DNA from 2 places in the Methylobacterium sp. FW102-HT35C08 genome. Region 1 is predicted to be linked to the other one. Evidence: riboswitches for the same ligand, from Rfam matches in the RefSeq annotation. Region 1 holds a riboswitch; the other holds the start of a gene.

Region 1 (4,432 bases):
CGGTTGCCCACCGGGTCGTAGCTGGAGAACCGGGCATTGGTGATCGTCAGATCGCCCTCCAGCGAGAGCCAGGGCGTCACCGCGTAGCGGTTCGTCCACTCGACCCCGAAGCGCCGGGTCGGACGGCTCGGCTCGGTGGTGCCGGTATCGCCCTGGAAGATGTTCTCGGACGCGAAGTCGAGCCGGAACAGGGCGAGGCTCGTCTCAAGCCCAGGGAGCGAGCGGTTGCGCAGGCCCACCTCGTAGCCCGTGGAGGGCACCAGGAACGGCGAGCGGGTGATGTTGAACAGGGGGCTCGCGGGATCCACCGTGGCGGTGACGCCGCGCGCGTCGTTCGAGTGGAAGCCGCCGCCGTAATTCACGTAGAACTCGGTGTCGAGCCAGGGACCGAGCACGAGCCCGAGCTTCGGGTTGACGATCCCGTCGGTCGCCTTGCCCGAGTTGGCCAGCGTGTCCGAACGGACATCGGCGAAGTAGCCGTCGGCGCGCACGCCCACGCTCGTGCGCAGCCACTCGGTCCAGCGCACCCGCGTGTCCAGGTAGAGGGCACCGCTCGACTCCAGCACCCGGTCGTCGAGCACGGTCGCGCGGTACTGGCGGGAGGCGGTGTTGAACAGGCCGACCCGGATCGAGTCGGTGCGGGTCTGCGCGCCGATCTCGACCTCCAGCGGTCGGCCGAACAGGTCCCCCTGGAAGATGTGCAGCACCTCGCCGCCGCCGAGGATGCGCTGGTCGCGCTGGTGGAACTGGTCGCCGCTGACGGGATCGTTGAGGAAATAGGTGAAGTCGTTGAACAGGTTCATCTGATAGCGGATCACGTAGGCCGAGGCCCGCGTCACGCCGGTCTCGTCCGTCGCGCTGAACCGTCCCGAGAGCGAGAAGCGTCCGCTGTCGCCGCCATCCGTGGGATTGGGCGTGCCGTAGCGGCCGATCAGCCCTTCCCCCACGGCGCGCTCCGGGATCTGGTTGGTGGCGGTCCAGCGGGCCGCGTAGGCCATGCCGGTGATCGAGAACCCGTTCAGCGCCGTGCCCTGGCTGTAGCGGGCCACCCCGTTGATCTTGCGCAGCGCGTCCGGGACCACCCAAGGGCCATCGTAGACCTGAGCTTCGCCTGCTAGGAGGAGGTTGCCCTCCCCGAGCGGCACGGTCGTGATCGACAGGGCCCGCTTGTAGCCGAACGAGCCGATCGAGGTCAGGGCGAGGTTCTTGGCGGTCGTGTCGAGATAGTCGATCCGCACCGAGCCCGCCGAGGCGAAGTCGCCGTCACGCACGAAGTATGGCCCCTTTTGGAACGCGACTGCGCCGACAAGCTCCGGAATCAGGAAGTTGAGGTCGGCGTAGCCCTGCCCGTGGGCGTGGGTGCGCATGTTCACCGGCATGCCGTCGACGCTGATGGCGATATCGGTGCCGTGGTCGAGGTTGAAGCCGCGCAGGAAGTACTGGTTGGCCTTCCCCTCCCCGGAATGCTGGGTGACGATCAGACCCGGCACCGCCTCCAGCACCTCGCCGGGGCGCGTCACCGGCCGGCTGTTGAGCTGCGCGCCCGTGATCACGCCGGCGCTGGCCGAGTCCACGGTGAGCAGCGGGCCGCCGATCCCGGTCGTGCCGCCGACATACCCGGCGCTCGCCGACAAGCCGATCCGTGCGGGGACCGTCGGCTCGGCGGTCACCGAGATTTCTTCGAGCTGCGTCTCGGCGCCGGAGACGGGGCCGGACCGGTCCTGGGCGGAGGCGGCGGACGTCAGGGCTGCCAAGGCGGCAAGGGCTGGGAGCGCGGAGCGCACGGACGGACGGGACACGGGACCTCGGGCGGCGGCAGTGGCACGTCACCGCGAACGAGGCCGTGCCGGCCGCTCCCGCGACCGTCTCCGGCATCCCCCGGGACACCCCGCCCGGCGGACCTCGCGTGTGACCACGGCAGACGGCAGGTCTCCTGGCTCGCGGGTCGCCGCCCTCGCGTCGTCTTCCCGGGCGAGGCCGCCCAGTGACGTGGTGACGCGAAGGCTCACCGCTACAGTTGCGGGGGCAGCCGCGGCTTTGGGTCGAACCCGCACCGCATTCCCTTTTGATCCCCGAGGGGAACCGTCGCGGGCACCATGGGTCGTGCGCCCGGAGCAGGTCAACGGGCCGGCCCGGGTTCACGCGCGCTGTGGCCTGCGCACGACACCGCCGTGCCCGCGCCTCGGCTGCCCGACCAGGCCAGAGACCTGAGCCGTGCAGCTGGCCGTCGCCACATCATCGCCGTGAACGTGCAGTCAAGCTTGGCCGACGCCAGGTCGGTGAGAGGCGCCGGCCCGAACAGGGCGGCCGCCGCGTGGCGGAACGAGGCTGAAGGAGCACGGAGCGCAGATGCATGCAGGGTAGCGAGAGGACGAAGATTGCTCCTGTCCTGGGTGTCATCGCGATGACCTGCACCCTGGGCGCCTGCAATACTGGCGCGCCGGTGCTCACGACAGGGTCGATTCCGGGCCACAAGCCGCCGATGGTCGTCAGCGATGCCGAGCGCGATTGTCTCGGTCGGGCCATGTATTTCGAGTCGAACCGCAGCGACGGGGATGGGCTGATCGCCGTCGGCACCGTTGTCATGAATCGGCTGGAGAACGCGATCTTCCCGGGCGGCATCTGCGCCGTGGTGGGCCAGCCGGGACAGTTCGCTCCGGGCGTCCTGACCAAGCCGATGCAGGACAAGGACCTCCAGAAGGTCGCCGATGCGGCCGACGCCGTCCTGGCAGGCGAGCGGCACCCGAAGGTCGGGAAGGCGATGTACTTCCACACCGCGGGCCGGCACTTCCCCTACAACAACATGCATTACGTGGCTGTCGCCGGCGGCAACGCCTTCTATGAGAAGCGCGATTCACGATCGGCCCAGCGCGAGAAGGCGCAATTGCCGGCCTCTGTCTCGACCTATGCGGCCGCACCGGGAGCGCCCACGCCGTAAAGCCGAGCGCGCGGTAGCGAGACATCGTGCGCGCGGGTCGACAGCATCTCTCCGGTCCGGCGTCTCCGGGACGTCCGGCCCGGGCCCATCGAAGCCTGCGGCCGGACACGAGCGGCGTCCGCCGAGGAGATCCGGATCGACGCGCGAGGCCGAGCACTTTCCGAGGCCGCGATCGAACTCAAGCCTAGCCTTTAGGTTGTATGCTCGCATTCAACTGAGCGACCCCGCCGCCATGTCCAACGAGGATGGTTTCGACCGCATGGCGCGCGCGGCCATCCGAGCACATCGGCTGATGGCCCTGCACGGCACGCCGATGATGCAGCACCTGTCGCGCTTGCTGCTGCTAGAGATCGGCCGGGAGATTGCGGCGAAACGCGAGGCGGGCGCCGCCAATGACAATCCGGAAACGTCCGATGACGCGGCCGACGACTGACGGCTCGGAAGCGGTCCGGCCCCTGGGCCGTCTCACGATGACCGAGACGCCTGAATCGCGACGTCTTCCGCCGCGTAGAGGCATATCAGATCCATGACCTGCGGCCAGCCGCAGCACTGTAGGGCCGAATTCCGCTCCGGCGCCTCGTTCGATCGGAAATCACCGACGGGAAGAGATCGAATGTCGCGCCATATCTGTTGATCAAGGATTCTACTTGGGCCTGCGGCATTTACACCCGCGTACAGCAGCCTAGCTTGTCGGTAGAAACTACCCACGAATCATGGGCACCCCACCGATGATCGCCAAACGGGTAGCGCTCGCTGGCGCGCTCCTCCTGCTGAGCATCGCGCCGTCGGCCTCTCAGTTGCGCCGCCCGCTGACCTGTACGGAGGACGTGTCGGTCGGCCTGGATATGGCAGGCGCGGCGGAGGGCGTGAAGGCGCCGCGCAAGCCCCGAACGTTCTCGCTCGTCTCCAGTGGCGGACTGCTGACCGTGATCTCCGCTGGCCGCTCCGATTATTACGAGTGCCAACCCGCATCCCCGCGGTTGAATGAGCGCACGCCACGCAATGCAATCAAGTGCCAGAACGGTGTTTACTTCTTGTTGATTGATCTGAGCAAGTTGAGTTTCGTCGAGGCGCAGCTGAACCCAGAGGATCGCAACGAGGTCAAGGTCAGCTACGGCACGTGCCGCGGTTTATGACGGCCGCTGGCCGCCGGGGATCTGGATCGGGACGTTGGCGGACGGGAGCGACCTGAGACGGCCGGAGATGCCTTCGCCGGTGGGGCGTCCTCCACACGTTTCGTTGGACCACATCGGGGACCAAGCGGTCCGTTCGCCGCATCGGCTCCCGGCCGCAGAACCCTGTGCGCCCGCGCGTGTTGTCGTTTCACCCGGTTCTGACGGGGTGACGAACAGGAGCGGTTCTCAGTGTCTTTCGATGCGTATCACCGTCTCGATGTCTGGTCTCTCATGAATGTATATCGCGCGACGTTCGACATCGTCTGCGAGGCCAACCTTCAGCTTCCTTTCGCCATTGCTGAGGCGTGGGGGTTCACCG
Region 2 (4,432 bases), 4.4 Mb from region 1:
AGCAGGGCCAGAGGTGTGCTCGGCGTCCTGCAATCCGCGAGCGGCACGGCGCTCGCAGCGGCCGCGACAGCTCGATCGAGGGGAAGAACGCCGCAGCCTGCGCACCAGGGAAAACCACGCGGCAGCGGCTCGGGCGGCTCCACCGCCAGATCGGCGCCCGTCCTGGTGGCCAGCAGCCGCAGCATCCGGCGCAGGTTGTCAGGACCGCCAGCGCGGAAATATCGATCGAGGCGCTCGGCTAGGTCCGGATCCGTGGAGAAGGCCGCAAGCCGCGGATCGGGCCGGTCGTCGCCCGGCAGCACCGCGAGTACGACGCCGTGCGCCCTCGCCGCCTCGGCGCAGCGCTCGACGCCGTAGCGCCAGTAGTCTAGCCCGCCGAGGCAGCGGATCACCACCACCTTGGCGTGCGTCACCACGCGCTCGACGTAGAGGTCGACCGACAGTGGATGCCGCAGCTTGGCGAGCTTGGCGAGGCGCAGGCTCGGCAGACCGGGCTCGGCGGCGTGCGCCTGCCCGATCCCCGAAAGGTCGCTGTCGGTGAAGGACAGGACGACGAGATCGCCGGCCTCCTGCCCGAGGTCCACCGCCGCCTCGCCCTCGTCGAGGGAGACGGTATCGATGCGCACGAGATGCATTGCGGCGGCCCCTAGACCGTGACCGCGCGCGACCGCGCGCCGACGCGTGTCGTGAGGGCGCGCGCGGGCGTCGTCATCCCGCCAACGCCGCGGCGACCGCGTCCTGGTCGAAGCCCTTGAGCCCGATCACCACGAGCTTGCCGTCTCGGGACTCGCCCGACCGCCAGGGCCGGTCGAAATGGTGGGCGACCCGCCGGCCGACGCCCTGAACCACGAGGCGCATCGGCTTGCCCTCGACCTCGGCGAAGCCCTTGATCCGCAGGACGCCTTCGGCCTCGGCCGCCTTCTCGACGCGGGCGGCGAGATCGGCCGCCGTCACCGCCGGGCGGACCGGCAGCGCCACGGTCTCGAAATCGTCGTGGTCGTGATCTTCGCCCTCGCCGTGGTGCGAGGGCCGCGAGGCCAGATCGTCTTCGGCCGCCGCGCCGAGGCCCAGCAGCACCAGGGGATCGATAACGCCGTTCTCGGTCTCCACCACCTTCACGGCGCGGGGCAAGTGACCCTCGACCTCGCTGCGGACGCGGGCGCGGGTCGCGGCATCGATCAGGTCGGCCTTGTTGAGCACCACGAGATCGGCGCAGAGGAGCTGATCCTCGAACACCTCCTCAAGCGGATTGTCGTGATCGACAGACTGGTCCGCCGCGCGCTGGGCGGCCAGGGCTTCCGGATCCTCCGCGAAGGCGCCGGCCGCGACCGCCGGCCCATCGACCACCGCGACGACCCCATCGACCGTGACCCGCGAGCGGATCGCCGGCCATTGGAAGGCCTGGACCAGGGGCTTCGGCAGGGCGAGGCCCGAGGTCTCGATCAGGATGTGCTCCGGCGGCTCGGCGCGGGACAGCAGCGTCTCCAGCGCCGGCACGAAATCGTCCGCGACGGTGCAGCAGATGCAGCCGTTCGGCAGCTCAACGATGGAGTCCTCAGTGCAGCCCTCGACGCCGCAGGCGGCCAGGAACGACTTGTCGAAGCCGACATCGCCGAACTCGTTCACCAGGATGGCGAGGCGACGACCCTTGGCGTTCTCCACCACGTGGCGGACCAGCGTGGTCTTCCCGGCGCCGAGGAAGCCCGTGACGATGGTGCAGGGGATTTTGTTCACGAGGGTCATTCCGCGGCCTCCAGGGTGCCGGCGGTGCGCGGGCGGGGTTCCGGAAAAGGGGGGATGCGGGCGATCACGCCCTTGCGGAACTCGGCCGGGCGCTCGCGCCAGGGCACGATGCCGTCCGGCGTCGCCGCGTAGGCCGCGAGCCCGGCGAGGATGGTCTCGGCGGAGGCCGCCGGATCCATGTCGCCGTACACGTAGGTCCAGCGGTCGGCCGAGGCGACCGCCACCGTGCAGGGGCGCTTGCACACCGACAGGCACTCGACCGGCTCGACCCGCAGATCCGGGGCATCGCCGGCGCGGTCCCGCAGGGCCTCGAGCAGGCGCGCGCCGGCCCGGGGACCGGCCGCGTCGTCACCCTCGCGGCGGCAGGTGGTGCAGACGTACAGGACGGTCTCAGACACGGGCGGTCCCCGCTGCCGTCTCGCGCGAGAAGGCCTGCCACGCCCAGCCGAGGCCGAGTCCGATCAGCATCCAGAACACGAAGCTGATCGCCAGCGAGCGGGCCGCGAACTGTGCGGCCAGCGCGGCGGGCAGCTCGGACGCGCCCTCCGGTGCCGGCGGCGCGCCGACGGCGTGTGGCGCGACGATCAGGACGAGGCCGCCCAGGATCGCGATCAGCGAGCGCCGGATCCCGATCAGGTACAGGCCCATTCCTGTGGCGGCGGCGGTCATCACCCACCAGAGCTGCCGTGCGGCGAGCGGCGCGGCCTCGCTGCCGGGCAGTTCCGGCGGCAGGCCGAGACCCGGGGCGAGGGCGACGCTGGCGAAACCCGCTACCGCGAAGGCGAGGCCGACCTGCGGCGTCGGATCGCGCCCGCAGGCGAGCACCACGGCGCCGAGCAGCAGGGCGTAGCCCACGCCGCCGACCAGGGTCGCGAGCGCGGTGAACGCCATGCGCGCGAGGCCTTCGCCGGGCTGCCATTCCGGCGCGGCGTCGGGCGCGGCATGGTCGTGCCCGCCATGCGCCAGCACGATCGGCAGGCCGATCGCCGCCTGATGCGTCGGTTCCTTGCGCTCGTAGCGCTCGGCCGCCACGATCAGCGGCGAGGTCAGCGTGAGCTCGAGCCCCGTCACGACGGCAGCCGCGAGGAAGCCGGCGGCGAGCGCCGCCGACAGAAGCCGGATGATCATCCCTGCGACGCAGGCGTCAGTGGCAGGGGAAGTTCTGGGTGTGCCGGAAGTCGTGCGCCGCGTTGTGGAGCGCGATCGCCGGCGAGAAGCCCGCCATGAACAGGAGGCCAAGGCCCAGGAAGGCCGCGAGCGCGACGGCGACCGAACGCTCGGACGAGCGGGTGCCGGTGGCGACGGGGGCGAGGGTCGAGGTGGTCATCAACATGTCTCCAGCCGCCCCACCGGCGGCATTCCGGGATCCTGGCGTGACGGCAGGTCTCCTGGCTCGCAGCTCTGCGCGCCTGCCGCCTTCCCGGATCGCTCCGGTGGCGCTCTGGCAGGCGCTCGCCGCTCACAGTTGCGGGGGCAGCCGCGGAGTCGAGGCTCGCGCCCCTCACCGCATTCCCTTTTCACCCCGTTGCCGGGGCACCGTCACGGAGCCGTTGTAGACGCATGGCGGCTTGCGCACAACGGAGTGGCGAGCGGTAAGATCCGGATTATCCAGAGCGCGCGCCTCTCGTCGCTCAGGGCGTATCCTTGAGGCGCTCCGCGGGCGCTCCCGCCGGTGCCGGTCCGGAGTCGCGCGCCTTCATGGCATCCGCGTAGAGCCGCTCCACATCCGCCTTGAACGCGGCGCGGGAATCCGGCCGCGTGTAGAACATGTGGCCGCCGGGATAGACCGCGAGGCTGACGCGGCCGGCACCGTAGGCCGGGACCTGCGCGAGCAGGAGCTTCGAGGCGTAGTAGGGCGTCACGAGATCCGTGAAGCCGTGCGCCACCAGCACCCGCAGACGGCCGTCGAGCGCCAGGGTGCTCTTGAGGTTCGACAGCACCTCGGGCGCCTGCCGGCCCGACCCCCAGCTCCAGCCGCGGTTCACCGCATTGTTCAGGAGTTCGTAGCGCATATTGGGCACGGGCCATTTCAGAGTGCGCGCGTAAAGGTCGAGCATTGCGCTGGTCAGCGGCGCCTGCAGCGCGGTCAGCTGCGGGTCGTCGAAGCTCGATTGGGCCGCGTCCGGATTGGGATCCCAGCCGGTGATGCCGGTATCGTAAGCGCTGGTCACGCGACCCTCGGCGCGGTCGATCTCGCGCTGGACGCTGCGGGTCGACAGGCGCGCGGCCTGCGCCCGCACCAGGGCGGCATCGAGCCCGACCAGGGGTGCGACCCGCTCGGTCATGCGTGCCACGGCGGTCGCGTCGCTCGGCCCCTTGAGCAGGTCCGCCAGATAGGCGCCCGAGGCGTACGATTCGGCGTCCTTCAGGAGCGCCGGGGTCGGGATTGTGCCGGACCGCTCCAGGGCGCCGGCCGCCAGGGAGGGCAGCTTCAGGACGTAGCCCCAGGGGTTGGCACGCGGCGTTTCCAGCCACGCAAAGTCCAGAACCGGCGAGAGCAGCACCATCCCGGACAGGCCGACCCCGATATCGTCTTGAAGCTTCTCGGTGATGAGCGGCCCGCGGAAACCGCCGTAGCTCTCGCCGACGTAGAATTTCGGGCTGGCCATCCGGTCGTTGACGCGCAGGTAGCGCGCGATGACCGCGGCTAGGGTCGAGGCGTCGGAATCGATGTTCCAATAGGCCTTGC

What was found. A riboswitch is a leader RNA that binds a small molecule or an ion and turns the genes downstream of it on or off. The one in region 1 is predicted to bind cobalamin.
Region 2: it holds a riboswitch for cobalamin, as region 1 does, so the genes downstream of both, AC3WSN_RS29785 (CbtB domain-containing protein) here and AC3WSN_RS08795 (TonB-dependent receptor) in region 1, are expected to answer to the same signal.

What each region holds. Positions count from the first base shown of each region.
Region 1 is NZ_JBYTCL010000002.1:1,847,039-1,851,470, forward strand. Features, by position in the region: gene AC3WSN_RS08795 (TonB-dependent receptor) at 1-1,799, opposite strand, end outside; cobalamin riboswitch at 1,907-2,102, opposite strand; gene AC3WSN_RS08800 (cell wall hydrolase) at 2,354-2,938, shown strand; gene AC3WSN_RS08805 (hypothetical protein) at 3,171-3,371, shown strand; gene AC3WSN_RS08810 (hypothetical protein) at 3,667-4,074, shown strand.
Region 2 is NZ_JBYTCL010000002.1:6,216,062-6,220,493, forward strand. Features, by position in the region: gene cobN (cobaltochelatase subunit CobN) at 1-635, opposite strand, end outside; gene cobW (cobalamin biosynthesis protein CobW) at 709-1,743, opposite strand; gene AC3WSN_RS29775 (DUF1636 family protein) at 1,740-2,141, opposite strand; gene AC3WSN_RS29780 (CbtA family protein) at 2,134-2,871, opposite strand; gene AC3WSN_RS29785 (CbtB domain-containing protein) at 2,888-3,070, opposite strand; cobalamin riboswitch at 3,105-3,299, opposite strand; gene AC3WSN_RS29790 (S10 family peptidase) at 3,375-4,432, opposite strand, start outside.